4 regions of the Arthrobacter sp. FW305-BF8 genome follow, and region 4 is predicted to be linked to each of the others. Evidence: riboswitches for the same ligand, from Rfam matches in the RefSeq annotation. Region 4 holds a riboswitch; each other region holds the start of a gene.

Region 1 (6,967 bases), 880 kb from region 4:
GCCCCGGGCATGATCACGTAGTGGGCCACGATGCCCAGCACCACGGCCCACGGCCTGCGGGCAACCGCGGTGAAGTCTGGTGGCGTCAGCGTCAGGCCCATGCAGAACATGATGATTCCCAGCAGGTACGGGACCGCCGGGCCAAGGGGCTTGAAGGCGCCGGGAAGCAGGAACCCGGCGATGCCGGCTGCGAGCACCAGAAGGGGAAAGACGGTCACCGCGACGCGCGCAATTTTCGCTTCCGCAGCGAGGGCCGGGTTCAGGGGGGCAGCGCCGGCCTCCGTGGCCGAGGGAGCGGTTTTGGGGTCTTTTGTTGCCTCAAGCATTCAATAATGCTGGCACCGGACCGCCGTGACGGCCAATTCATGACTGATGTCAGACAAATGTGTCGTACTGGCAAAATTCTCTGCCGCACAGCGCGACCCCGGGCGCTCCCGGTGCGATACTGGATTGCACTGGATCGGATTCAAGGGGACGGAATGATCCTAGACACGGCAACACTGCGGATTGCCTTCGCGGCGATGGCCCTGGTTCTGGCGCTGCTGTTCTACTTTTCCACCTTCCGCAGCACCCGCTCGCCCTACAGTGCCTGGTGGTGCGCGGCCCTGCTCCTGTTCCTTTCCGGCTCGGCGGCCTTCCTCCTGAACGGCACGGCGCAGCAGGTCTGGGCCAATCCGCTGGGCGACTTCCTGCTGGTGTCCGGCGCGGCAGGGGTCTGGGCCGGCGCGCGTTCCCTCCGGAACCTGAAGCACAACATCTGGCTGTCCGTCGCGCTGCCGGTCATCACCGCCGCCGCCGCCGCGGTCGACAATCCGGGATCCAATACGTGGGCCGGTGGTGCTGTCTTCCTCGCGTCCATGGCTGTGCTGATTGGCTTGGCCTCGCATGAACTGTGGCGGCTGGAACCGGGGTACTCCCGGGTCAGGATCCCCATGGCCATCGCGGCAGGCGGAGTGGCATTCTTCTATTTTTGCCGCCTGGTGGTGTTCCTCATCGAAGGGCCAAGCGGTCCCGTCTTTGCAACCTACTTCGGGTCCGCGGTGACCACGATGGTCACGATGGTGCTGCTGGTGGTGGTTTCCTTCAGCATGGCGGGGCTGAGCACCGAGCAGCAGACCCGGGCGCTGCGCACGGTCGCCACCCAGGACGGGCTGACGGGCCTCCTGAACCGCGGTGCCTTCGTGGAGGCGGCGGCCGAGGAGCTGGAACGCAGCAAGGCTGCAAACAGCGGCGGGTCGCTGATCCTGGCAGACCTCGATCACTTCAAGTCAGTCAACGACACCTTCGGCCACGCGGCGGGCGACCTTGCACTGCGGGCCTTTGCCCAGGCGTGCAGCGCATCGGTCCGGTCTACGGACCTTGCCGGGCGGTACGGCGGCGAGGAGTTCATCCTCCTGCTTCCTGGCGCAGGCCCCAAGAGCGCTGAAATCATTGCGAGGGAAATCAGCAGGAGGCTGGCAGAGCAGCACATCCCCGAACTGCTGCGGATGCCGACCGTCAGTTACGGCATTTCCACCTACAACGCGGCAACCGCCGACCTCGACGAGGTCATCGCGGCTGCCGACGTCGCTCTCTATGAAGCCAAGTCACAGGGGCGGAACCGCACGGTCAGGGGCTGAGCCGGCACCGGATCCGGAATGCATGGGGGACAATCCGGACCCGGCGATCCTGACTCGCAGCCGGAGCCTGCGGTCTTTCATCAGGCATAGACAGTGTGTTCCCTACTCCTTGTAGAAAGGTGGGAGCACCTTGGGGGGTGGCCGTGTTCCGCCGCCCCCAAGGCAGCGGAACACGGCGGTTTCTCAGCTCTGCTAGCCCGCGCGCACGAACGTGACGGGACCGGTGGCCGTGAGCCAGGACAGCGGGTGGGCCATGGTGGCGTTGATACCGTTCATGCCGCCGCTGATGACCTTGCCGCCGCCCGCGTAGATGGCCACGTGGCCGGACTGCACAATCATGTCGCCGGGCTGCGGGGTGGAGACGACCCGGCCGTGGCTCAGGAACTGCATCGGCGCGAGGTCACCCACACGGATGCCGGCGGCGCCGAGGGCCTTCTCTACCATGGCGGTGCAGTCCTGCGTGATGCCGATCTGCGCGTAAGCGGAGGCCAGCATGGTGGCGTTGACGCCTGCGGCGGCCTTGACGGGGGCCTTGGCCGCGGGAGCCGCAGCCTGGACGGTGACCTTCGGTGCGGGCGCAGGTGCGGCCGGCGCGGTTGCAACCTTGGCTGGCGCAGCGGCCGGGGCTGCCGTGACGGGGGCGACAGGCGCCGCAGCCTTCTTCACAACCGGCTTTTCGACGACGGGCGCTGCCACTACCGGAGCGGGAGCCGACTTAACCGCGGGGCGCTCAAAAGCAATCTTGACGCTGGAGGCGGCGGTGAGGGGAGCCTGGAACTGTCCAGCCGTCGCGGGGGCGGCGGCGGGAGCCTTGGCCTGCTGGGCCGGAGCGTTGGCCGCGTTGGCTGCGACGCTGCCGGTGAAGGCCAGGCCGGATGCTGCAAGGATGACCGCAGCACGGCGGCCAGAAATAAAGCGGAACGACATGAAGAAGCCTCTCCCGATGCCTGCGAGGTGAGCTGTCGGATTCGGATGGGAGGCACCCGGCCGCGGTCCTGAGCGTGGTCAGGAACTGTGCGGCTTCACCCCAAGGCCCACTTCAAGCGGGCCGAAAAGTGGTTTCCCCGTCTCTGCCGGACATGGGTATTCGAATGGTTCCTCGGGCTGCGGCAGAGTTAGGCAATCAGCGCGGGAGTGCCTCGTCGGTGAAGGAGGCACGTTTTCCACCGTACGGGAGGCTTTTCCGAATGTCACATTAAGGTAACGGGGCCGTGTCGCTTCCCGCCATGCTGATCCGCGTCAAGTAAAGGGAATGGGCGCCATGAAGTGATAATGCTCACTCTGCGGCGTTAAGCTTCCCCGCCAGACGTTCCCGCATCTGGATGCTGGCTGAATTGAGGCCGATGAGTTCCACCTCCCGGCCATGCCTGCGGTACTTCTCCGTGACCGCGTCCAGCACGGCGATAGTGGAGGCATCCCAAAGGTGTGAGGCGTGCAGATCGATGACCACTTTGTCGATGTCAGGTTCGGCGTCGCGGGCGTAGTTGAACTGCGTGTAAAGGTCGTTGGAGGAGGCGAAGAACAGTTCGCCGTCCACCGTGTAGGTGGCTGCAGTCCGGCCGTTGAGCTCCACTTCTGTCCGCTCCACGGTGGCGAAATGGGCCACCCGGCGGGCGAACATCGCCATCGCCGCTAGCACCCCGACGCCGACGCCGATCGCCAGGTTGTGAGTGACCACCACCGTGCCCACCGTGATGAGCATGACGGCGGTTTCCGACTTGGGCATCCGCTTCAGGGTGGCGGGCGCAACCGAGTGCCATTCGAAAGTGATGGCGGAGATGAAGATCATCACGGCTACGAGGGCGGCCATGGGGATGAGGCCCACGATGTCGCCCAAGGTGACTACCAGCACCAGCAGGAAGACACCGGCGAGGAACGTGGACACCCGGCTCCGTGCGCCGGAGCCCTTGACATTGATCATGGTCTGCCCGATCACGGCGCAGCCGCCCATGCCGCCCAGGAACCCGGTGATGATATTGGCCACGCCCTGGCCCCAGGATTCGCGGGTCTTGTTGGAGTGCGTGTCGGTGATATCGTCCACCAGCTTGGAAGTCAGCAGGGATTCCAGCAGCCCTACGAGCGCCATGGACAGCGAGAACGGGGCGATGGTCTGGAAGGTTTCCCACGTCAGAGGCACCTGGGGGATGAACAGCGTGGGCAGGCTTTCCGGGAGCCGGCCCTTGTCCTGGACAGTGGGGACGTCGATGCCGGCGAGCACGGCGAGGACCGTCAGGAGGACGATGGCCACCAAAGGTGACGGCACCGCCGTCGTAATCCGGCGGAAGCCAATCACGATCAGCAGGCCCGCGGCGACCAGCGGATACACCGCCCAGGGAACCCCGATCAGTTCCGGCAGTTGGGCCATGAACACGAGGATGGCCAGCGCGTTCACGAAGCCCACCATCACCGAGCGAGGGATGAAGCGCATGAGCCGGGTGACGCCCAGGACGGCGAGCAGGATCTGGAAGATCCCGGCGAGGATCACCGCGGCGATCAGGTGGTCCAGCCCATGGCTGCGCATCAGCGGCGCGATTACCAGCGCGACGGCGCCTGTCGCGGCCGAGATCATGGCGGGCCGGCCGCCAACGAAGGAGATGGTCACCGCCATGGTGAAGGAGGCGAACAGTCCGATCCGGGGGTCCACTCCGGCGATCACGGAAAATGCGATGGCTTCCGGAATGAGGGCGAGGGCCACCACCAGTCCGGCGAGGGCCTCGGTCTTGAGGCGCCGCGGGGAACGGAGCGTGGCCCGGACGGACTGGAGCTGTTCGGGCTTCATGAAAACTCTATTTCTTCGTCTGGCGATAGCGCTCGATCTGCTTCAGCCGCCGCAGGAGGCTGTCGCGCCGCGGGTGGGGGACGGCGTCGGGCGCCTCGGCGGTGAGGTCGATGTGTTTGGTGCCGTACTGCCACAGCAGGAGGTCATCCAGCAGGCGGTCCGGGCCGGGGGAGTAGCGGTGGTCCAGGGCCCTGCGGACCTCGGTGATCCGGTTGGCGCTGAGCAGCCCGGCAAGCTGGACGGTCTGCTTGAGTCCGTGGGCCGCCAAGAGTTCGGCTGCCCATCCCCAGTCGTCATCCACTTTACGGTCAACGTGCGGGAGCAGGGTACGCCACACGTCGCGGATGCGGTTGGGGGTGAGCTGCGCCGCGCCCTCTCCGTCCAGGTCCCAGTAGCTGCGGACCTCCTCGTAGCGTTCGTGCAGGTCGGCGAAGGCCGTCTCCACCGTCTCCAGCATGGCGGCGGTGGCGGTGAACTGGCGGTCGAAGTGCGGCGTCCACGCCCGCGGGTCCTCGGCCTTGAACCGGATGTCGTGCTCGATCTCGCTCCAAGCATGCGCGAACACCGTGCGGATCTGGCATTCGAAGAAGTAGCTGCCGTTCGGCGGGACGTCGGCGTTGAAGCCCTGCTGGTAGTTCTTCACGACATCGTTCTGGATGGTGCGCAGGATCAGGTGCCGGCTGGAGTAGCCGTAGGTTCCGGACTCGATCGAGCCGATGTCCTTTTCCCTGTCGCCGCGGCAGTCGAAGAGGTGCCGCTGGCGCTTTATCAGGTTGGCCACCAGTGCGTTCTCCGCCGGCAGCTTGGTGATGACGCGCACGCCCACCATGTCGTTGAGGGTGCGGAATGGGTCCGGGAACTTCAGCAGCCGCTGCCCGCCCTCTTCCAGCGGTTCCTCGGTCCGGGAGATCTTTTCCCGGAAGGAGTCCACCGACTTGGTCCGGCCGGTCACGAACAGCGGTGTGACCTCGGTGTCCTTGAGCATGGTCCGCAGTATCTGCAGGACTTCCCGGGTGACAAGCTTCAGGGCAGGCCGGACGCGCTCGTAGAGCTCCACGTTTTCCTGCACGGAGTCGCGCTGAGTGACGTCCAGGCGATCCCAGTTGCTTGCCATGGATCCAAACTATCAAGGCGATGCGACAGCAGCCGGGTGACACCCTCGCCACTGCAGCCCCTTCTGCCCCACGGGAGCGGCGTCCATGTAGGCTCGGGGCATGGCTGTTGTGCGCCGCTGTGCCCTGCAACCCCGGACCCCGGGCGCGCGGGAGGCGGCAAGGAGGGGCCGGCGCCCCGTTCGGAGGATCCTAGGAGGATGCAGTGAAGCGGCAGAAGTACCACTACGGTGACCACCCCAGCCAGTGGGGCGAGCTCTTCCTGCCGGAAACACCCGCCTCGCGCAACGGCAAGCAGCCATCCACGCGAGGCATCGTTGTGGTGATCCACGGCGGCTACTGGCGCTCACAGTACGGCGCTGAACTGGGCGAACCGCTGGCGAAAGACCTCGCGGCGCACGGCCTCGTGGCCTGGAACCTGGAGTACCGCCGGGCCGGCAACGGCGGCGGGTGGCCGCGGACGTTCGAGGATGTCCTCGCCGGGATCGACAAGCTCCGTGAGGTGGCCGGTGAGCACGACCTCGACCTGAACCGCGTGGTGGCGCTGGGGCACTCCGCCGGCGGGCACCTGGCCGTCTGGGCGGCGGGCCGGGACCGGCTTGCGGGACTCGGCGCGGCCGACGCCGACCGGCAGGTCGACCGGAACCTCAACGGTGAGGCCGTCCACCTGGCTGGCGTGGTCAGCCAGTCCGGGCTGCTCAACCTCGCGCAGGCGGAGTGGCTCGACCTCAGCAACGGCGCCGTCAGCAACTTACTGGGCGGCTCCGCCGAAAGGTACCCCAAGCGCCACAAGTACGCGGACCCGATGAGCGCCGTGCCGCTCTCCATCCCGGTGTACGCGGTCCACGGGCTTGACGATGACACCGTGCCAGTGAGCCAGTCCGAGGCCTACGCCACCGCCGCCCGCGCAGCCGGGGCGCCGGTCCAGGTGGTTAAGGTCCCGGGCGACCACTTCTCGCTCATCGACCCGAAGGCGCCGTCCTACCGCAAGTGCCGCGAGCTGGTGCAGGAGCTGCTGCAGCTGTAGGCGCTCCGGCGTTAGCGGGGGAACTCCTCCGACGCCCGTTCGTTGCATTGACGTGGGCGCAGGGGGTGCATGCGCTCCGGCGGTAAGTATGCTTATCATCTACCGCAAAAGCCCGCAGGCGTCACAACGGAGGAATATTGCACATGGCCCGCAACGCGCCACGCCTTTCTCGCGTGGTCCAGTGCCCCGCGATGCGGACGCCGGTTGCTAGTGGCACCGGCATGGGGGACTCTTGTAGTTGGGGGACAGTCAACATATTTCGATCATGGGTTTCACTAGGAGATACACATGGGTGAGCCCGGCAGGAAGCGGACAGCATGATCCGGCTCCGCAAATTGGCGCGCGCGGCGTCTGTTCTGACCACACCCCTTGCGCCGGAGGACATCCTCGCGCTCTTTGACCCGGTGTTTTCTGCCCGGCAGCTGCGCGG
Region 2 (6,967 bases), on a different replicon from region 4:
GCTGGCCACGACGCCGGCAATGACGATCAGGTTGCTGTTGCCCTCCGCCTTCTGCGGTGACCGGGTGGTCGTGGGTTTCATGATCGCCGGTGGCAGCTGCTGGTCTGGTAGCGCCGCTTTGCTGCCGTGCTTTTTGATGCGCTGGGCGCGTGTCTTGGCCATTGCCTCATTATCCCGCTACGGCTTGATCCATTAGGCCAAACAACCTGATCGAACAGCCAGAAACCACTGCCCCCCGGGTGCGGACGCATCAACCTCACCGTCGCCTTCGCCTCGCCCCCTGCCAACCGGTCATCGCCGTCATCGATGTGCATGACGGGTTCGGGCCGTGCCCTCAGCAGGGAGGCTCCTGAATCGAACTGCCCAATGCGTCCAGCAAGCATGAACCGGGACGGGTGAAAAGGACCGGGAGATCCTTCCACTCCATGCCGAAGTTCCGCCCGACGTGCGTTCTGCACTTGTGGTCAGATTGTCAAGGTTCATCCAGGACTTTGCCGCTACCTCCGGATGAGTGGGCCAGATCCGGCGCGCCTCGCATATTTCGGGTTATCTCTCCCCGGAACGGTGGGGCCCGCATCTCCATCCCCTTCTGGTTGACCGGACGGCCCGGGTGCGGAACCTGAGCGCCGGCGGGCAGCGACGACCCTAGCGATAATGCAAAGGGTTAATGCTGCAACAGACCAGATCGTCATGGCCGCCGGACTCTCCCAAGGAGCGCCGTAAAAAGGCGCGGCGCCCGGGTCGTTCCCGGAGATGTTCGCCCCGAGGTCCCGGATTCCGGACCGCCATCCATGGACCGCATACAGGACGGCGGCGCCGGCCAGTGCAAGGTTGGCGGACGAGTGCTTTCCGCTGCCGGCGCCTGCCCCCAAGAGGGCCGACGTGAACAGGCATCCTGACAGCAGGGCGATCCCGGCGGCAGCCGCATAGGCGATTTGTCCGCTGGCTGACCATTCCAGCAGGGGCGTGGAGTAGAGGACGAACAGTGCAACAGCCAGCGCGCAGGCGGCGCCGATCGGGTCCGAGGCTGGCGCGATGACCAGGCGCTGGACGGTGCCGTTCAAAAATTCCCTCACGCCTATGCTGCCGTCTGTTCTGCTCCTGATGGTCAGCCGTGCCAGGGTCAGCGGACACGCCACGACGAGCAGCAGCGGGACGAGGGCGGACAGCGTCATCTGGGCCAGAACCTGGGAGTTGAAAAAAGATTCCTGAGAGATCCGCAGACCGCCGTTGGTCACTGCGAAGAGGAGAGCCACTCCGGCTATCCAGGAAACCGTGCGGTGCAGCGGCCAACGCCTGCGATCTGTCCGAAGCCGTCGGATACCGGCCAGATAGAAAAAGGCAGCGAAGCCGCATGCCAGCGCCCAGAGAGGATCCACCGACAACCGTGACAGGTATTCCCAGAAGCCGGGCCCCGGAAGCGGCGTCCCCGTCGCGCCCGCCCCGGCCGGAGTTTCGGTCCGGGCCAGGGCTGCAGCCAGGCCGGAGGCAGCCCCCATGACGGCGAGCTCCGTTATGGCCAGGACCGTGAAGCTCCGCCGCGCGTGCGGATCCCGGTCGAGCCTGGCCAGGACACGGCGGCGGTGAAGTGCACCGAAAAGCCCCAGGATCAGGAAGGCCCCCGTCTTCACGGCGACGATGACCCCGTAGGGGCTGAGCACATCGGCCGGGGTGTTGATCTGCGCCAGGGCGGCCAGCACACCGGACCCTGCCAGGCTGATGAAACACACCAGAGCCAGCGTCGAGTACCGCCGTACGGCCGTTGCGAGCCGGGTTCCGGGCAGCAGGGGGCGCAGGAGCACCAGGGCCACAAGCCCGCCTACCCACACAGCCGCCGCCCAGGAGTGCACAACAACCCCTGCGGTAGTGTCAGCGTGGCCGCCCCCGCCAGCCGCATGCGACTTCAGCACGAGCGGCACGAGCCCCGAAAACGCCAGCAGCACCGTGCCGGCGAGAGCTCCCGGACTGACCAGCCGGAAACAGCACCACGCAACTGCGGCTGCCGCCGCGGCGGTGAGAATCCCTGCCCGGCCGGCATCAATGGTGGTCAGGTACACGATGAAAGCCGCATCGAAACCTGCCGAGACCGGCCGGTTTGCGATGAACAGAAAGTTTGCACCGGTGTAGACGAAAGCGCTGGCGGACCAGAGGACCGCGGACCAGCCGGCGAGCCGCAGTGCCGCTTTGCGGGCCGGCTCCCGGGCAGGCAAGGCGAACGCGGCCAACACGAGGGGACCCACTGTGCACGCGGCGGCGACATTCAGGACGAGCTTGGTCGCCGGCAGGCCCCACCGCACCACCGGGCCAGTCAGATCCACCGCGCCCGCGTCGGCGCCGCCACCGTACCTGTATGCCCATACCAGTGCCAGCACTCCGGCGATAAGCAGTACCGCGGCCGAGCCGAACCGCATCACGATCGACATGACGTCCTCCTCCGGCACCGCTGCTGCCGGACAGGCGTGCCGTTGCGTGAGGGGGATCGGCGCCGGTGCTGGTCCAAGACTGGCGGCCACGCCTTGGAAAATCCTTGCATGGTGGCCCCCGCAGGACCGCCCCCGCAGATCTGCAGGTTTCCCCAAGGTTCCGTTGGGAGCGTGGGGTGTGTGAGGGAGCACCAGGAGGGCGCAACCAGCCCGACACTGCCGCTCCCGCGAAACCAGCATGAAGCAGACCGGGAAGGCCAGAGCATCATGACGGCCGGCGCTGGAACGGGAGATCAGCACCGTGCGGCAGCGGCTGCCCGCGGTTCGACACGCAGGCAGCCGCTCTCCACACCGGGCCTGGTCCTCACCGGCGTGCTGTGCGGTGCCGTTGGCCTTGCAAGCGGGCATTTCTTCACGATCATGCAGATTGTTACCTTACCTACCTCATTTTGCTGGCCCTCGTACGGACGGCGCGCACAGGGTCCGCCAGCAGGGTCTCACTGACGGCCGCCGCGGGTGCAGCGTGGATCGCGGCAACGGTTGCCTACTGGGTGAGCGTCCTCGCTCACGCCGATGGGCGCTCATCATCGGCCTCATTTGCCACGGTCCTGTTCTACCTGGGATTCATCGCGCTCATCGGCCTTGGCGGGATGCTCGCTTCTCGCCGAATGGTTGGGAAGCGGTGGCTCGCGTCCCTCTGCGGGGGTGCGTGGGCAGCCTCTACAACGATGTTCTGGTTGAGCATCCTCTCCCCGTCCCTCCCTGAATTCTCCGCCGCGCTGTTCGATCTCGGCATCACGGCGCTGGTTGTTCTGGCAGCCTCTGGCGTGGACCCGCATCGCCGGGCCCATCCAGGAAGGCGCGCGGGGATTTAACTGATCTGCATTTACGCGGGCTCCGCTATCCGTGCTCCCGCATCGGAATGGCGTTAGTCAACAGCCGCGCCCGGGAGGCGCTTCTGCAAAAGGGGAAGCGCCCGGGCTTGTCGGCCGGCGCAGAAACGGGCGTTACCCTAATGTGACATGGCCGTGGATACACGCTATCGTGTAGCGCGTGCCTGTGCTCTCCGATAGCGGGCACTCCCGTGCAGATTGCCTAACTCTGCCGCTGCCCGGGATTCGTTCGCATACATCGTCCGGCAGAGACGGGGAAACCACTATGCGGCCTGCTCGCTAAGCAGGCCTTGGGGTGAAGCCGCGCGCCACCTCCGCACTCATGCGGGGTGTTCGTGCGGCCGGGTGTCTCCCATCCGAATCCGACAGCTAACCCCGCAGGCTCTGGGAGAGGCCTTTGTCATGTCTTCACGTCAAGCTGTCGCGCGCCATCGCGCAACCCCCACACGGACCAGCCGGCTCGCCGCCATCTCATCCGCAGTCTCGACCAACACGGGCACCATGGGACGCCAGGCGGCCGTGATCGCCGCGGCGTCCGGCCTCGTGCTGACCAGCGGTATTGCTGCCAACGCCGCGGCCGCCCCGGCTCAGCCGGAAGCGGTGCCGGCCGCGGCTCCGGAAGCGGCCGCCCCGGCTTCCGGAGCAGTCAGCGCAGGCTCGAATGTCCGGATCTCCTTCGAGCGCCCGGCCGTCAGCTCCACGCCTGCCCCCGTTGTTGACCAGGCCCCTGAGGCTGCCCCGGCCGTTGAGCCTCAGGCGGCTGCGGTTGAGCCTGCCGCTGCGCCCGTCCAGGTTCAGCCCGCAGCTGCAGCCCAGGCGCCGGCACAGCCTGTAGTGTCCGTGCAGGCCAAGGCCGCGCCGGCCCCTGCCCCCGCGGCGGCGGGCGTCAACGCGGCGATGGTATCTGCTGCCTATGCGCAGCTGGGCATCACCCAGGACTGCACAGCCATGGTCGAAAAAGCTCTGGGAGCAGCCGGCATCCCCGTCGGTGACCTTGCCCCGATGCAGTTCATGAACTACGGCAGCGTCGTCGGCACCCCTCAGCCCGGGGACATGGTGGTCCAGCCCGGACACGTGGGTATCTACGTGGGCGGCGGGAAGGTCCTCAGCGGGGGCATGAACGGTGTCAACGAGACCATTGTTCATCCATTGTCCTGGCTGACCGCGACCGGCCCGGTCACGTTCGTCCGCCCGGGCGCGTAGAGCGCCCGATACTGTGGGCCGGTGAGCCGCTGCCTTGGGGGCTGCGGCTCACCGGCCCTCAGCCTGTTCTGGTCCGGGATCTGGTGCCTGCCCACCCGACCGTTCCGCAGCGCAGAACGGCCCCACACCCCTTGCCGGGACGTTAGGACAAGAAGTGCCAGTTGAATCCCCAGGCCGCCCGCAGTCACACCCGGTGGCGGCCCCCGCCGCGGCCAGGATGCCGCTGGGTGCCCGCCGTCTGATCCTCCTCGGCGGCCTCGCCATCCCGGTCGGGCTTGTCGGGGGGCCGTACCTGCTGGGCGCGCAGCTGCTGGCGGCGGCCGGCGTTGTGCTGATCGCCGTGGCGTTCTCCTACCGTGCCACCGGGCCGTGGTTCTCCAAACTGTCCTGGGCGGCAGCGGCTGCCGGGACCCTCTGGATTGCCTGTTCTGCCGGCTACTGGGCGTCGCTGATCACGGCGGCTGACTCATCAGCTCCGCTGCCCTGGTTCACCCCCGTGCTGTTCAACGCCGGCGTCGCCTGTTTCATCGTGATGGCCTGCGCCTCGGTCGGGGGCGTTGTTCTCAGAACAGTCCGCGGCCGCCGGGGCCAGGCCGCCGTCACCGGACGGCCCTGACGGAAGCGGCCGGTCCCGCTTCAACGGGACCGGCCGCTTCCCGGATCAGACGCTGTCGTTCCGGTGACGCCTGCGGAAGAAAACGGTTGCGCCAATCGCGAGGGCCAGAAGCGCCCCCGCGATGGCCAGTGTCAGCGGGGCATTGCTGTTATCCGGCGGCGCCACCCGCTCAGGGGTGGTGGCGCCTGCTGTCGGGGCCGCAGTCTCCGTGGCCGGAGATGGTGCGGCTGAAGCCGCTGGCGCCGTGGCCACGGAAGCGGGGGGCTTCACCGTGAAGGAGAATGTTCCTTCGATCGGGTGACCGTCGGAGGACACGGCCCGCCACAGGACGGTATGCTTCCCGGGGCTCCCGGTGGCAACAGCGGTCGATAACCTGGGCCCATCCACGGTCACCTTCCCGTTGCTGACCGTTTTTCCGCCGCCGTCTTTGACCGTGATGACACTAAGGCTCAGGCTCTCGGAATTAATGGGAGGTTCCGACAGCGTCAGGGACACCGTTGCGGGCGCCGCGGTGATTACCGAATCCTGCGCCGGCGCAGTCGATGACAGGCTATCGTGCGCCATGGCCGGCGCAGCCACAACAGACGCGGACACCAGGGTGGCCAGCGCAGCGGCCAGCCGGAGAAGCGCCCGAAAACCTGGACTGGGATGTTGTTTCATCAGTTTTGATCTTCCATTGGTGACAGGGAGCGGGGAGGCCTGGATGCCCTTGGCCCGGTTTCCACCCGGCTCTGGCTTGGAACAGGCCAGTATCCCCTATTTGGCGGCGTCCGCGAGCAACTGGCGGAACTGTTCTTCGGTGTCCAGGGTGAGTTTTTCGCCGTTGAGGAAGAACGTCGGCGTCCCGGAAACACCGAGTGCCTTGCCGTCGGCGATGTCTTTGCGGATCCGGTCCTTCGTTGCCTCGTCGGCGACGGCAGCGTCGTACTTGGCCAGGTCCAGGCCGAGTTCCTGCGCGAAAGAACGGAACAGGGCGGCCTGGGAGTCCTGTTTTTCGCCCCACTGCGGCTGGGTGTTGAACAGTTTAGCGACCATTTGCTCGTACTTGCCCTGCTGGGCGGCGGCTTCCGCGGCGAGGGCGGCGGTGCCGGAATTGCGGTGGGAGGGGATGGGGAAGTAACGGTGGACGAAGGTGATCCGGTCCCCGTATTCCTTTTTCAGCTTTTCGACGAGGGGGTAGGCCGCCCGGCAGGACTCGCATTCGAAGTCCAGGAACTCCACGAGCTGTGCTTTCTCTGTCGCCGGTGTGGTGATCGCGTGGCTGTCCTCGCGGACGAGCTGGGCGTCGGCGGCCGGCGCCGCGGCGGTGGGGGCGGGTTTGGTGGCCGTGACGACGGCGTACCCGATCACTCCGGCGACGGCGATGAAGGCGAGCAGTGTCCACAGCACGAGGCGGACTTTCCTGGCCGTGCCGGCAGGTTTCCGGGGATCTGGGGGTGTGGGGGCGGTCGGTGCTGGTGTCATCAGTGGGGCATGCTTTCCTGGTCTCGGTGGGCGGCGGGTTCGATCTGGAAGGTGGAATGTTCGACGCTGACGTCGAAGTCTTCGGCGACGCAGCGCTGCAGGTCCGCGAGGATGGACGCGGCGTGTCCGTCACGCATGCAGTGATCCTGGACGGTGACGTGGGCCGAGAGGACCGGGGTTCCGGAACCGACGAGGGAGGCGTGCAGGTCGTGGACGTCGATCACATGGGGCAGGGCCAGGATGTGTTCACGGACCCTGGCCAGGTCCAGGCCGCGGGGCACGTTTTCCATCAGCACATCGGTGGTCTCGCGCAGCAGCTTCAGGGTGCGGGGAATGATCAAAGCGCCGATCAGCAGGGACACGACGGC
Region 3 (6,967 bases), 330 kb from region 4:
GGGACCCGACGTCGGAATTGATCCGGAATGGGGCTGCGCCGTCGTGGCGAAGGTCCACGCAGTACTGCCGAGCCCGCCGGCCAGCAGCGAAACCGCCACGACGGTAGCCGTTGCCGCCTTGCGGAACCGGGCGGGAACAGCCCGGAGCGAATCGAGCCGGAGCAGCAGTGCGACAGCGGCCAGCACGCCGAGGATCACCACGGCCACCCTGATCCAGGGCAGCCAGGTGGCGTCGCGTCCCAGCAGCACCGCGGACCAGACCGACGACGCCAGGACCGTGCCGGCCAGCGTGATCCGTGCCGGCACGTAAGCGCGGCCGCGCCACAGTTCCACGGAGCCGATGCCCACCAGTGTGGCGATCGCCGGGGCCAGCGCAACGGCGTAGTACGGGTGGACAGTTCCGCTCATGAAGCTCAGGATGCCGGCGGTGACCAGCAGCCAGCCGCCCCAGAGGACCAGGGCCGCGCGGGTACGGGATGTGCGTGCTTCACGGCGGGTGAACCACAGGCCCGCAACCAGCAGGATCAGGGCCGAGGGAAGCAGCCAGGACACCTCGCCGCCGAAGCTGGCCCCGAACATCCGGGCGATCCCGGCGGCACCGCCGAAACCGACATTCCCGCCCATGCCGCCGCCACCGCCGACGGGCATGCCGCCACCGCCGCCTTCGACGCCGGTGATGCGGCCCAGGCCGTTGTAGCCGAAGGTCAGTTCCAGGAAGCTGTTGGCTTCGGATCCGGCCATGTAGGGCCTGCCCGTGACCGGCGTCAGCTGGAACAGGGAGATGTAGCTGCCGGCCACCAGCAGGATGCCGCTTGCAGCGGCGAGGAGGTGCAGGAATCGCTTGCCGAGGTTCGTCGGGGCGGCCCAGAGGTAGGCCAGTGCGAGGCCGGGAACGATCAGGAAGCCCTGGAGCATCTTGGTCAGGAACGCCAGGCCGATCACGGCGCCGGCTGCGGCCAGCCACTTCCAGCCTGCCTTTTCAATGGCACGGGTGGTCAGGTAGGCGGCCAGCACCAGGCACAAGGTGAGCATCGCGTCAGGGTTGTTGAACCGGAACATCAGCGCTGCCACCGGAGTCAGCGCCAGCACGCCGCCGGCGAGCAGTCCCGTCGCGGGTCCGGAGATGCGCTTGACCGTCAGGTAAAGGAGCCCGACGGCCGCCACCCCCATGAGTGCCTGCGGCACCAGCATGCTCAGGGGCGAAAAACCAAAGACCCGGCCTACGAGGGCGGGAATCCACAGGGCCGCCGGGGGCTTGTCCACGGTGATCGCATTGCCGGCGTCGAGGGAGCCGAACAGCAGCGCTGTCCAGTCTTTGGTACCAGCCTGGATGGCTGCGGCATAGAAGGAGTTGGCGTATCCCGTGGCTTCGAGGTTCCACAGGTAGAGCACGGCGGTGAATGCCAGCAGCGCTGCCGCGGAGGGCCGGATCCAGCGCGGCTGGTTTCCTACGAGCAGCCGGGATGCCCTGCCGGTCCGGCGGGTTCGTTCCGGGTTGGAACCTGTGCTGGCACGGGGCGGCGCGGGGTCCGCCGTGCTTGCCGATGGATCTGTTGTCGGGTCGATCGTCTGATCTGTCGTCCGATCTGGGGGAGTGACGGTGGTGCTCATGAGTGCGTCATTTCTGTGGTCGGGGCGGATGACTGCGGGAGGGATGGCTCGGAGGCGGCAGGATCTGCTGGAGCGTTGGTGGAAGATGCGGCGAAATCTGCGGGAGCGTTGGTGGGGGCGGGCCGCCGTCGGAAGACCCACCGCCGGAACAGCAGGAACTTCACGGCGGTGGCGGCGAGGTTCGCGGCGGTGACGGTCACCAGCTCAACCCAGCGGTCCGGCGTCGTGCCTCCTGGAAGCGCGCCGCTGTGGACCAGGGCAAGCGCCCCGGCGGTGAGGGCGAGCCCGATCCCAAAAACGAGCAACCCTTCAAAGTGGTGGCGGGCAACATCACTGTTGCCGGCGATGCCGAACGTGAAGCGCCGGTTTGCGGCGGTGTTGGCCACGGCCGTGGTGAGCAAGGCCAGCAGATTGGCCAGCTGCGGGTCCATCAGGTTGCGGCAGAGGTAGAAGAGGACCAGGTAGGCCAGAGTGGAGGCCACGCCGATGGTGCCGAACCGGACCAGCTGGCCGAACAGGCTGCCGCCCGGGCTCTGTTCCTGACCGCGTGAAGCGGCGGGGAGGGGGCCGCGGGCCAGGGCCGCCCGGAGTTCGGTGACGGGGATGCGGCCGGTCACCATGTCCTTGCTGAGCCGGGCCATGCCGCGGACATCCGCGAGCGCAGTCTGGACGATGTCCACGCTGGAGCTGGGGTCGTCGGTCCAGTCCACCGGCACCTCGTGGACCCTGAGGCCGCACCGTTCGGCGAGGACCAGGAGTTCAGTGTCGAAAAACCAGGCGGTGTCCACGGTATGCGGCAGGATCTGCTGGGCGATGTCGGCCCGGATGGCCTTGAAGCCGCACTGCGCATCGCTGAAGTGGGCGCCCATCAGGGACTGCAGCATGAAGTTGTAGCTGCGGGAGATGAATTCACGCTTCTGCCCGCGGACCACCCGGGAGTTGCGGGCCAGCCGCGTGCCGATGGCCAGGTCCGAGTGGCCAGAGAGCAGCGGGGCCAGCAGTGGGCCGAGCGCAGCCAGGTCGGTGGAGAGGTCCACGTCCATGTAAGCCAGAACGGGCGAGGGCGAAGCCAACCAGACTTTCCGCAGGGCGTTGCCGCGGCCCTTTTCCTCAAGGTGCACCACGGTCACCTCCCGGAGTTCCCGGGCCACCCGTTCGGCCGCCTTGAGCGTTCCGTCGGTGCTGGCGTTGTCCGCGACGGTGATGCGGAACGAGTGCGGGAACGTGCCACGCAGGTAGGCGTGGAGCCGGCGCAGGCACTCCTCCAGGTCGCGTTCCTCGTTGTAGACCGGGATGGTCACGTCCAGAACCGGTACCGCGGTGGCGGTGTCGATGGGCGACCGCCGGCTGTGCCCGCCGAGGGAATGCGCGGGCTCGTGCCCCGCGGTGCGGGCATGAGGGTGCGCGGTGCGCAGCGGAGAGTGCGGCGGGGTTCCGGAGGCCTGGTCTGTGATGGTCATGCCTCAACAGTGGCCGCTAGGGTTATGAGGGTTTTAGGGCCGAGCTGTGCGGGGGCTGTGGACGTGACATCGGCGCTCGCCGGCTGCCAGCATCGGCTGTGGTTGCCGCGTTCGCTGCACCGCGCTGCATTTGTGCACCACTTTGCCTGCGGCAGGAAGAGGGGGGACGCAGAAGGGCCCCGAATCCTTGCGGATCCGGGGCCCTTCGCACTCAGGCGTTCAGCCTAAAGCGGTGCAAAAGTGCTCGTCATCGGCTGGCTTGGCCGGGGAACTCTCAGTACCAGTTGTGGGCGAGGTGCCAGTTCAGCGCACCGCACGGGGAGCCGTAGCGCTCCTGGATGTAGTCCAGGCCCCAGTTGATCTGGGTGCGGTAGTTGGTGCGGTAGTCCGCCCCGGCGGTCGCCATCTTCTCGGCGGGCAGGGACTGGACGATGCCGTAGGCGCCGCTGCTCGCGTTGGTGGCCGTCGTGCGCCATTCCGATTCCTTGGTCCAGAGCCGTTTCAGGCACTGCATCTGGTCTGCGGCCCAGCCGTATGACCCCAGCTTGGTGGCCGCGTAGGCCTGTGCGCCGGCCGGATCATTCAGGGCAACAGGCGCAGCGGCCTTCGCCTTGGCAACGGCGGCAGCCTTCGCGGCGGCAGCCTTGGCAGCGGCCGCCTGGGCAGCGTTGGCCTTGGCAACCGCGGCGGCGTTGGCAGCGGCGGCGGTCTTGGCAGCCGCTGCGTTGGCGGCGGCAGTCTTTGCGGCGGCCGCCTTGGCAGCGGCAGCCTTCGCAGTGGCGGCCTTGGCGGCGGCAGCCTGGGACGAGGACTGCGGAGCGATGGACGCCGCGGACGGGGCAGGAAGCGCGGAGATTAGCGTCTTGTCGAAGTTCAGGGTCTGCCCGGCGTCGGCGGTGGCCGCTGCCGTTGGGGCGGCGGAAGGCGCAGCCTGGTCGGCCGCCTGGCCTGCGGCGCCGACGCCAACGAGCACGGCTGCGGCAGTGGTAAGGACGGCTGCCCGGCGCCCGAAGGACGGAAGGCTTCCGGTCAGGCGGCCCCAAGCCGTCGCAGGCCGAACCGGCTCTGCACGGTGACGGGAAATATTGCGGTCGGACTGCTGGGAGGCGCGATCAGGGCGCGCCTGTGCCTTGAATTCAGACATGGTTGATTGCCTCTCAACACCTGCGGAGTTAGCTGTCGGGTTCGGATGAGGTCATCCGGCCGCACGGAAAATTCACGTGTCGGCTTCACCCCAAGGGCTGATGCGGAAAGCCCGGGACTCTGGTTCCCCCGCCTCTGCCTGAACTAGCGGAATCCGGGAAGCGGCAGAGCTGGGCGTCAATCCGGAGATGCGGCTCTAGTGGCGGCCGCACTCTATCGACCGTACAGGAGGCTTCTGATTAAGTCACATTTAGGTAACGGACATCACGACGACGGCGCGGCGCCTTGCATGGGCAGCCGGACGGCAAATTCCGTCCGGCCAGGCCGGGATGTGACCTCCACTGTCCCGCCGTGTGCCTCCACGATGGACTGCACGATGGACAGGCCAAGGCCGCTGGTTCCCTCGGCCGACAGAACCCCGGCTTCCCCCCGCGATTCGGGGGTGCGGAGGGTTGTTTGGGCGCTAGCGGCACCGGCAATGGAACCCGTCGCCGTTGCGGATGCAGGTGCCGGGGGCGCCTGCGCCGGGGTCACACGTGACGCGTCTGCGCGGGCAAAGCGAGCGAAGACCTTGTCCACGAATTCAGGCGGGATGCCGGCGCCGTCGTCCGTGACCGTAATCACAGCGCTGCCGTCAGCCGACCGCATCACGCCGGTGGTCACCGTGGTGCCGGGCGGCGTGTGCTTGCGGGCATTCGAGAGCAGGTTGACCAGCACCTGGTGCAGCTGCGATGCATCGCCCCGAACGGACACAGGTTCTTCGGGAAGGTCGAGGTGCCACGCCCGGTCCGGTGCCATGACCTTTTCGTCGCTGACGGTCTCGATCACGAGCTGTGTGAGGTCCACGTCGCTGAGCTTGAGCGGCTGCCCGTCGTCGAGCCGCGCCAGCAGCAGAAGATCCTCCACCAGGGCGGTCATGCGTTCTGACTGGCTCTGCACGCGTGCCAGGGACCGCTGGCCGTCCGGAGTGAATTTTTCGGTCATGCGCATCAGCTCGGTGTAGCCGCGGATGGCCGTGAGCGGCGTCCGGAGCTCATGGGAGGCGTCTGCCACGAATTGCCGCACCTTCATTTCGCTTTCCTGCCGCGCCTCCAAAGCATTGGACACGTTGTCCAGCATCTGGTTCAGGGCGTGGCCCACGCTGCCCACTTCAGTTCCGGGATGGGCGTTCGACGGCGGGACGCGGACAGCGAGTGCCACCTCACCGGCGTCCAGCGGCAGGCGCGAGACCTGGGTGGCCACCTCGGAGAGCTGCTCCAGCGGTTTCATGGTGCGGCGGATGAGGACCGTCCCGGCCAGGCCGATCAGCACGAGGCCGCCCAGCGAGACGATGGTAATCGTCCACACGAGGGACGTCAGGGTGTTCTGCTTTTCCGCGAGGGGGAGCCCGGTGACGATGACGTCCCCGTACGGCGCCTGCGCGGCGACCAGGCGGTAGGTGCCTGAGGACAGTGTGCGCTCGACGGGCACGCCGTTGCGGCGGAGCTCCAGGAGGACCTGGTTGTCTGAAGGTGACAGCGAGGCGCGGGTGGAGTCGGCGGCTATGAGACCGGCACTGATGACGGCGCCGTTCTCGATTCGCGCCGTGACCGTGCCGACCCTCTGGCCGCGGGCATCCAATGGATCGGGCCTGGTCCCTTGATTGCCGAGCGGCGGACGGCCGAAGTCGCTGGAGCGGTGGGCCGCATCCGAGAGCTGCTTGTCCAATTGCTGGGTCAGATAGGAGTCCATCGAGGCGTAGCTGAACAGGCCGATCGCGCCGCAGATGGCCACGAGGAGAGCCATCGCGACGAGGACCAGGCGTGTGCGGAGGTGCCAGGTGTCCGCCTTTAGCCAGCGTCGGCGCTGAGTGCGCGCGGCTCCGGAAAGTTTTGCCACGGCCTACTCTGCCGGTTTGATGACGTAGCCCGCGCCGCGGACCGTGTGGATCATGGGCGGGTGCACGGCATCCACCTTCTTGCGCAGGTAGGAGATGTACAGTTCGACGATGTTGGCCTGGCCGCCAAAATCGTAGTTCCATACCCGGTCCAGGATCTGGGCCTTGCTGACCACGCGCTTGGGGTTCTCCATGAGGTAGCGCAGCAGCTCGAACTGGGTGGCTGTCAGCTGCAGCTCGTCGCCGGCGCGGGTGACTTCGCGCGTGTCGAGGTTCAGGACGAGGTCGCCCACCACCAGCTCGGCGGAGTCCATGGCGGCGACGCCGGAGCGCTGGACCAGCCGGTGCAGGCGCAGCAGGACTTCCTCCATGCTGAACGGCTTGGTTACATAGTCGTCGCCGCCCGCGGCGAGGCCCACGATCCGGTCCTGTACCGCGTCCTTGGCGGTGAGGAACAGCGCCGGGACCTCCGGCGCGAAGGCGCGGATCCTGCCCAGGAGCTCAACGCCGTCGAATCCGGGAAGCATCACATCAAGCACCAGCACATCCGGGCGGAACTCCTTGGCGAGCTTCACGGCCTCGGGGCCGTCGGCAGCGATGGCCACCGACCAGCCGGCCATGCGCAGGCCCATGCTCATTAGTTCTGAGAGGCTCGGCTCGTCGTCGACCACGAGCGCACGGATGGGGGATCCGTCAGGGTGGGTCAGCTGGGGAAGGTTGTTGGTCATGGAGTGCGAAGTGGCCATGTGACAACTCTCCGTTCTGGTGTTTAGCCGCCGCTTTGGCAATCCTGTGCGCCAGCTGTGAATCCCAGCGTAGCGAGCTGAAAGGCGCCGCGTACGGATTTTTCAGGTCACAGGCATGGCTCTTGCGCCGC
Region 4 (6,967 bases):
TGCCCACCCCGCCGCTCCGCAGGGTGGCCAGGGGCTGGTCCCTGACCGCGTGCAGCAGTTCGCCGGTGAGGCGCAGAGTCTCGGCGATGGCCCCGAGCGCGGCGTTGTGGCGGAGTGCGGCGGTGGTGACACCGAGCATTGGGGCGGGCGGAGTCAGGGAGAAGTTGTTGATGATGGCGCCGCCGCGCAGGGAAATGCCCACGCTGTGCGGCAGTTCCACATGTGCGGCGTCCAGCGGCACCAGCAGGCCCCGGGCCAGCAGCCAGTCGACCGGCCCGACGTCGTGACCTTCAGTGGTGACGGAAGCCTTCCGCTGGGCCTGGGGTACGGCACCCATCGCCCAGTTGCTGAACCGGGCCAGCAGCGCCGTGGTCCTCTCCGGGGCGCCGGCGAGGAGCGCCTGCAGTCCCTCGGGGGATGAAGTCCAGTGCTGCAGCGCCAGTGCTGCGTCCATCGGCGTGGTGGCCGCCTGCACGGCGGCGCCGCTGCGGCGCAGCTCCGCCACAAGCTGGACGACGCGCTGGGCGAATGCCGGCTGCAGCCTGACCAGTTCTGTGTAGCTGCGCCCCAGCCCTGCCGGGTAGATCCCGATGACGTCTTTCAGGCTGCTCACCGGAAGATAGAACCGCTGCCTCTGGGCGCCGGGGCCCGCCCCATGCGGCGGCTCGGCCCGCTGCACCAGGGCGAGATCATGCAGTGACTGCAGGAGCTGGTCGACGGCCGCCACAGTTGAACCTGCGATGGCCTTCTTCAGCACCGCGGCCGATGCGCTGTGACCGGTGTCCGTGTTGGTGCACAGGTGCAGGGTCTCCAGCACCTGCATTTGCGGGCGGTTCAGGCGCTCCAAGGCCCGCTGCACGCTCACCCGCGCGCTGGCACGGGCGGCCAGGGCCGGGAAGTCGGGAACGCCGGGGGAGATCAGGTCCGGCCGCGCAGCGAACAAAGCCCGCAGCGACTCGTCGCTGCGTGCCTCCAGTTCCTTGCTGAGCGCTCGAATGAGGGACATCAGTCCAACGTTACCGCCCGGCGGAGCTTCCTGCCCGGCGGCGGGCGGCAACGCCGTCTGCCACCAGCACGAGCATCAGCAGGAAGGCCGCCGGAAGGCCATAGAGTGCCGTTGACGTGATCCACTGCGGGGCCGCCTGGCCCGCAGCGGCGAGGGCTATGACCGCCCCGACCGCAGCGAGGGACAAAACTGCAAGGAGCACTGCGGCGGCCATCAGTGGCCGCCGGATACGCGCGGATGTCATGAACGTAACGCTAACAGCAGTGCCGCGGCCGCGCCTCAAAGCGGGATTAGCCTGACAGTCAGGATAACCTTGAAGGAACAGACCAACATGGACCAGGCAGTCATACCCTGAACCCGCACATCAGTGCGGATGCGGTGACGGCCGGCCATGTCCCAGAACGTCAGAACGAAGAAGGTTGATTAGGTGCCTACCGGCAAGGTCAAGTGGTACGACAAGGATAAAGGTTTCGGATTCCTCGCAGGCGAGGACGGACAGGAAGTGTTCCTTCCCAAGTCGGCGCTGCCCGCCGGAGTTACGGAACTGAAGGCCGGCACCCGGGTTGAGTTCGGCGTCGCAGACGGACGCAAGGGCGCCCAGGCCCTCGGCCTGCGCGTCCTCGACAAGACTCCGTCCATCGCAAAGGCCAAGCGCCCCAACGCGAGGGATCTTGCCCCGCTGGTGCAGGACCTGGTGACAGTTCTGGACAACCTGTCCGGCACGCTGTCGTCCGGCAAGTACCCGGACGGCAACAAGGGCAAGGCCATTGCCGCTGCCCTGCGTAAGGTTGCCGACGAGCTGGACGCCTAGGCCTCCCGATGAACCCGGAACCTGAACAGGCCGAATCCAAGGTGGAACCCAAGGCACCCCAGCGCCGCACCGGTGTCCCGGTGTGGCGGATGGGGAAGCCCGACGCCGTGCTGGCCGCTGCCGTGGACGCGGCCCGGACCGCCATCGAAGGCATCGCGAAGGCATCCGAAATCGGGGACCACCTGGCCGCCCGGACCGAGGGCGACCGCGTGGTGACGCACCTTTTCGAATCACGGCTGCCGGGGTATCTCGGCTGGCAGTGGTATGCCGTCCTGACCCGCAACTCCCGCTCCAAGGTGATCACTGTCAACGAGCTTGGCCTGCTGCCGTCCGAAGACTCGATCCTCGCCCCGGAGTGGGTGCCGTGGGCCGAGCGCGTACGCCCGGAGGACGAGCAGGAGCAGGACGAGCAGGAAGCGCCGGGGGAGGCGTCCACGGGCTCTGCAACAGAGCCCGACGCCGGGCCGGGGACTGACGTCGAAGCAGAGTCTGACGTCGAAACAGCGACTGACGCTGAAGCAGCGCCTAGCGTCGAAGCAGAGCCCGACGCCCACGAACGCGACTAATCACAACGAGTAATGGTTTGCAACCACTGACGGCGCCGTCCGGCCACAAGCCTGGACGACGCCGTCGAACTTTAAGCAAAGAGTTTTTTGTCCAGATAATGGGGCCAAAAGGCCTTCGAACCCCGATTATCTGCACAAAAACTCCCCGCCGGTGGTTACTTCTTCAGTTCGCCCACCACGTAGTCGATGCACTCCAGCAGGGCGGAGACATCCGAAGGCTCGATGGCCACGAAGGTGGCGATGCGCAGCTGGTTGCGTCCCAGCTTCCGGTAGGGCTCGGTGTCCACGATGCCGTTGGCGCGAAGCACCTTGGCAATGGCGGCGGCATCGATCGAGTCGTCGAAGTCGATGGTGGCGATGACGTTGGAGCGCTCGGCCGCATTGGCAACGAATGGCGTCGCGTATTCGGAGGCTTCCGCCCACTTGTAGATGCGGCCAGCCGAGTCGGCCGTGCGGCCGGCGGCGAAGTCCAGGCCGCCGTTGGCGTTCAGCCACTGCACCTGGGCATCCAGCGTGACGAGCGTGGACAGGGACGGGGTGTTGTACGTCTGGTTCAGCTTGGAGTTGTCGATGGCGGTCTTCAGGTCCAGGAAGTCCGGGATCCAGCGCCCGCTGGCCTTGACGCGCTCAGCCCGCTCCAGCGCAGCCGGGGAGAAGAGGCCTAGCCACAGCCCGCCGTCGGAGGCGAAGTTCTTCTGCGGCGCGAAGTAGTAGACATCCGTCTGGGTCACGTCGACATCGAGGCCGCCGGCAGCCGAGGTTGCGTCCACCAGCACCAGTGCGCCCTCGTCGACGCCGTTCACCCGCTGGACGGGCGCAGCGACACCCGTTGAGGTCTCGTTCTGCGGCCAGGCGTACACATCCACGCCCGCCTCGGCCTTGGGGGCGGGACAGGTGCCGGGCTCGGACTTGATGATGGAGGACTCCGCGAGGAACGGCGCCTTGTTCGTTGCCGCGGCAAACTTGGACCCGAACTCGCCGAAGGACAGGTGCTGTGCCTTCTGTTCCACAAGGCCGAAGCTGGCGACGTCCCAGAACGCCGTGGAACCGCCGACGCCGAGGACAACCTCGTAGCCTTCGGGGGCACGGAAGAAGGTGCTCAGGCCTTCGCGGACGGATCCCACGAGGTTCTTCACGGGGGCCTGGCGGTGCGACGTGCCCAGGAGCGTCGTGGCGGCCGCGGAGAGGGCCTCGATCTGCTCGTGCCTGACCTTGGAGGGACCGGCGCCGAACCGTCCGTCCTTGGGCAGGAGGTTTGCGGGAATAGTGATGCTGGTGTCGCTCACAATGGCTCCAATTTTCGGCATGGAAGTGCGGTTCGGCTGGGTCGGGGCGATGGCCGGCAGGCAACCATGACCGCCACGAAGACCCTCCTTATTCTGCCCGAAGCGCGGATACGGCGGGAACACGCACCCGTCATAGTCCAGTCACTGAGACAGGCCCGCCACCCACCGCGCAGATTATCCGGAGTAATTCAAAATAGGCTAAGCTGGCACTGGACGTACGGGCACACAGCCGGTGCTGCGCCGCCGTCGGATACGCGACCGCCGCTGCAGCTTGCCGGATCCCGGTGCGGCGGACCCGCGGTACGGTGGGACGGACAAGAATACTGGGCTCGAGGAGCTGAGCTGAATGACGGATCTGATCGACACCACGGAGATGTACCTTCGCACCATTCTGGAGCTGGAGGAAGAGAACATCGTGGCGCTTCGGGCACGCATCGCCGAACGCCTCCGGCACTCAGGCCCCACCGTTTCGCAGACCATCGGCAGGATGGAACGCGACGGCCTCGTCGTCGTCTCCGGTGACCGCCACCTCGAACTGACCGAAGTGGGCCGGAAGCGCGCCACCGAGGTGATGCGCAAGCACCGGCTCGCCGAGCGCCTCCTCGCCGACGTCATCGGCCTTGACTGGGCCTACGTTCATGACGAGGCCTGCCGGTGGGAGCACGTCATGAGTGAACGGGTGGAGCGCAGGATCTACGAAATGCTCGACCATCCCACCGAGTCGCCGTACGGCAACCCCATCCCCGGCCTGGCGGCGCTCGGGGGCCAGCCCGCCCGCTCGTTCTCCGACGGCGTGGTGAACCTGCTCGATGCCATGGCCGGCTACGGTCCGGAATCCAAGGTCACCGTCAGCCGCCTGGCAGAACCCATCCAGGTGGAGCCGGAGCTGCTGGTCCAGCTGGATGAAGGCGGGATCCGGCCGGGCGCTGCCGTCTCGCTCGAACGTGTGGGGGAGTACATTTCTGTCCGCGTACCCGGGTTCGAGGGCGCCCTCGAGCTGCCGCCGGAAGTCGCGGCGCACGTGTTCGTGCGGGTCGGTTAGCGCCGAAAGCGCAGCTCCGCCTGACGCCGGCGTCCTGTCTGACATCTGCAGGCAGGATGACCTACCACTTTTGCACAGCGAATATAACGGAATTATTACTGCGCCTCTTAATCGCCTATAGTTAAACAGCAACGCCGATGCAAAAGCGTTACCTGATCTGGAGCCGAACCTTGCCAGCAGATCAGTAGCACGAGTCACCCACTGGCAGGGGCGGGGGAACCACAACCGGCTGTTTCTACAGCCTTGGGGTGAAGTCCGCAGCAGCAAGTCTCTTCCGCAGAAGGAATCCTCCCGGGATACCCCTGTGCCGGAATGGCTTGTTATGGCGGGCCGGGTCCGAACTCTCTGACCCGAATCCGACAGCTAACTTCGCAGGCTATCCAGAGAGGAAGCAGTACTTGTCCATGCAGAATGCCCGGGGCCGCCGCCGCGCGTCCGGTCCCGCTCCTGAGCCGCGCCCTGCGGAGGCCATTGCCGCGGACCGTCCCCGGGACGCTCAGCGCGAGGCGCGCCGCCGCCGGGGTCCGTTCCGGCAGGTTACGGATTTCGCTTCGGCCAGTGGTGTTGGGCAAAAGGCTGGAGTGGCCCTTGCTGCTACCGGCCTGCTGCTGACTGTTACCGTCCCCGCCACCAGCCCCGTCCTGGCTGCCGACGAGCATCAGGGAGGAGCGTCCGCGTCCGCCGCCTCACCGGCCCAGCCGAAGGTCTCGGCGGAAGCGGCAGCGAAGATCGACTTCAGCCGTACGTCCGTCTCCACCACCGGTGACCCGGACGGAAAGCTCAAGCAGCTCCTGAGTGCCCAGTCTGCCGGCAGCATCAGCCGTGCGGCCTCGGTGGGCACCTTGGGCGGGCCGCTGACCACGCTCGTGAAGTCTTCGCCGTTCGGCTACCGGGTTAGCCCGATCACCGGCGGCGCCGGTGAGTTCCACCGCGGCCAGGACTTCGCCGCCCAATGCGGCACGCAAGTGCTTGCTGCGGCCAGCGGCAAGGTCACGTTCGCCGGGTGGCACCCATACGGGGGAGGCAACCGCGTGGTCATCGACCACGGCAACGGCTTGGAGACCACGTACAACCACCTGTCGTCCTCCAGCGTCGAGGTTGGCCAGAAGGTCACCCGCGGTGAGGCGATTGCCCTGAGCGGGACCACCGGCGCCTCCACCGGCTGCCACCTCCACTTCGAGGTGATGGTCAACGGTGAAGTCGTTGATCCCACCGGCTGGCTCTAAGCCAAGCCGAGTGAGCACTCTCATTCCTGTGACATGCCGTGACCTGAATGTGACATTAGCTCCAAACTGCTGTACCGTCTAAACCGCGTCAACTTTTCCGAAGTTGACGCTCTTGAGTGGATTGCCTAGCTCTGCCACCGCTCAAGGTCCGTTCGCATTACATCGTCTGGCAGGGGCGGGGGAACCAATTTTGGTCTTCGCAAGAAGGCCTTGGGGTTAAGTCGCAAAAGCTTCCCAGGAAGCCGAGTGGCCGGGTGCACTCCCATCCGAATCCGACAGCTCACCTCGCAGGCATTGGGAGAGGCTACCTTCGTGTCTTCACGCCACAATGCCGCGCGCCACCGCGCGCAAACGGTTCGTATGAACCCATTGGACTCCGTGTCCAAGGCGGTTAGCGCCAATGCCGGCACAGTAGGTCGCCAGGCAGCTGTTATCGCAGCTGCTTCAGGTCTCATCCTGAGCGTTGGCATGCCTGCCAACGCAGCCGACGCCAACATTGGTGTTTCCGCCTCCTCGGAGACCGGATCCCAGGCCGCGCAGCTTGCTGTGACCGCCGCGCCCACCGCCACTGTCTCTTTCGAGCGTCCTGAAGTCACCACGGTGGCTGCCCCGGTCGCCGAAATCATTGCTCCGCAGTCGAGCGATGAGGGCCAGGCGGGCGATGCAGGCCAGGCCAGCGACGAGAGTGCCGGTGCGGCCCAGGCCGTCACCGCCAAGTCCACCGATGGTGCGGCCTCAGCCGCAGCGTCCGGACTGGCTGCAATCGCGTACACCGGCATCGGTAACCCCTACGTCTGGGGCGGCACCACCCCCAGCGGCTGGGACTGCTCCGGCTTCACCCAGTGGGTTTACGCTCAGGCAGGCATCAGCATTCCCCGCGTCAACGCGTGGACTGCCATGAAGCCCACCTCCACGCCTGCTCCCGGCGACCTGGTCATGCAGAACGGCGGCGCCCACGTGGGCATCTACGTCGGCAACGGCATGATGATCAGCGCGCTGAACCCCTCGGACGGAACGCTCCTGCACGCGG

Evidence for each region. Region 4 has a riboswitch for cyclic di-AMP ahead of LFT45_RS05100 (M23 family metallopeptidase). Riboswitches for the same ligand answer to the same signal wherever they lie in the genome.
Region 1: it holds a riboswitch for cyclic di-AMP, as region 4 does, so the genes downstream of both, LFT45_RS01145 (NlpC/P60 family protein) here and LFT45_RS05100 (M23 family metallopeptidase) in region 4, are expected to answer to the same signal.
Region 2: it holds a riboswitch for cyclic di-AMP, as region 4 does, so the genes downstream of both, LFT45_RS22845 (NlpC/P60 family protein) here and LFT45_RS05100 (M23 family metallopeptidase) in region 4, are expected to answer to the same signal.
Region 3: it holds a riboswitch for cyclic di-AMP, as region 4 does, so the genes downstream of both, LFT45_RS03725 (hypothetical protein) here and LFT45_RS05100 (M23 family metallopeptidase) in region 4, are expected to answer to the same signal.

The regions. Positions count from the first base shown of each region.
Region 1 covers NZ_CP084561.1:253,620-260,586, forward strand. Annotated here, with positions in the region: gene LFT45_RS01135 (bile acid:sodium symporter family protein) at 1-326, opposite strand, end outside; gene LFT45_RS01140 (GGDEF domain-containing protein) at 480-1,619, shown strand; gene LFT45_RS01145 (NlpC/P60 family protein) at 1,812-2,546, opposite strand; cyclic di-AMP (ydaO/yuaA leader) riboswitch at 2,550-2,715, opposite strand; gene LFT45_RS01150 (SulP family inorganic anion transporter) at 2,896-4,398, opposite strand; gene LFT45_RS01155 (GTP pyrophosphokinase) at 4,406-5,512, opposite strand; gene LFT45_RS01160 (alpha/beta hydrolase) at 5,716-6,537, shown strand; gene LFT45_RS01165 (ferredoxin reductase) at 6,855-6,967, shown strand, end outside.
Region 2 covers NZ_CP084562.1:116,407-123,373, forward strand. Annotated here, with positions in the region: gene LFT45_RS22835 (hypothetical protein) at 1-162, opposite strand, end outside; gene LFT45_RS22840 (cytochrome c oxidase assembly protein) at 498-2,423, opposite strand; cyclic di-AMP (ydaO/yuaA leader) riboswitch at 3,537-3,714, shown strand; gene LFT45_RS22845 (NlpC/P60 family protein) at 3,719-4,519, shown strand; gene LFT45_RS22850 (hypothetical protein) at 4,674-5,135, shown strand; gene LFT45_RS22855 (copper resistance CopC family protein) at 5,181-5,795, opposite strand; gene LFT45_RS22860 (DsbA family protein) at 5,892-6,599, opposite strand; gene LFT45_RS22865 (cation diffusion facilitator family transporter) at 6,599-6,967, opposite strand, start outside.
Region 3 covers NZ_CP084561.1:804,867-811,833, forward strand. Annotated here, with positions in the region: gene LFT45_RS23240 (ArnT family glycosyltransferase) at 1-1,611, opposite strand, end outside; gene LFT45_RS03720 (glycosyltransferase) at 1,608-3,071, opposite strand; gene LFT45_RS03725 (hypothetical protein) at 3,346-4,215, opposite strand; cyclic di-AMP (ydaO/yuaA leader) riboswitch at 4,219-4,374, opposite strand; gene LFT45_RS03730 (HAMP domain-containing sensor histidine kinase) at 4,479-6,092, opposite strand; gene LFT45_RS03735 (response regulator transcription factor) at 6,096-6,836, opposite strand.
Region 4 covers NZ_CP084561.1:1,135,080-1,142,046, forward strand. Annotated here, with positions in the region: gene LFT45_RS05070 (helicase-associated domain-containing protein) at 1-1,006, opposite strand, end outside; gene LFT45_RS05075 (hypothetical protein) at 1,017-1,250, opposite strand; gene LFT45_RS05080 (cold-shock protein) at 1,434-1,817, shown strand; gene LFT45_RS05085 (DUF3027 domain-containing protein) at 1,826-2,383, shown strand; gene serC (phosphoserine transaminase) at 2,539-3,669, opposite strand; gene LFT45_RS05095 (metal-dependent transcriptional regulator) at 4,016-4,711, shown strand; cyclic di-AMP (ydaO/yuaA leader) riboswitch at 4,863-5,104, shown strand; gene LFT45_RS05100 (M23 family metallopeptidase) at 5,116-5,937, shown strand; cyclic di-AMP (ydaO/yuaA leader) riboswitch at 6,074-6,245, shown strand; gene LFT45_RS05105 (C40 family peptidase) at 6,316-6,967, shown strand, end outside.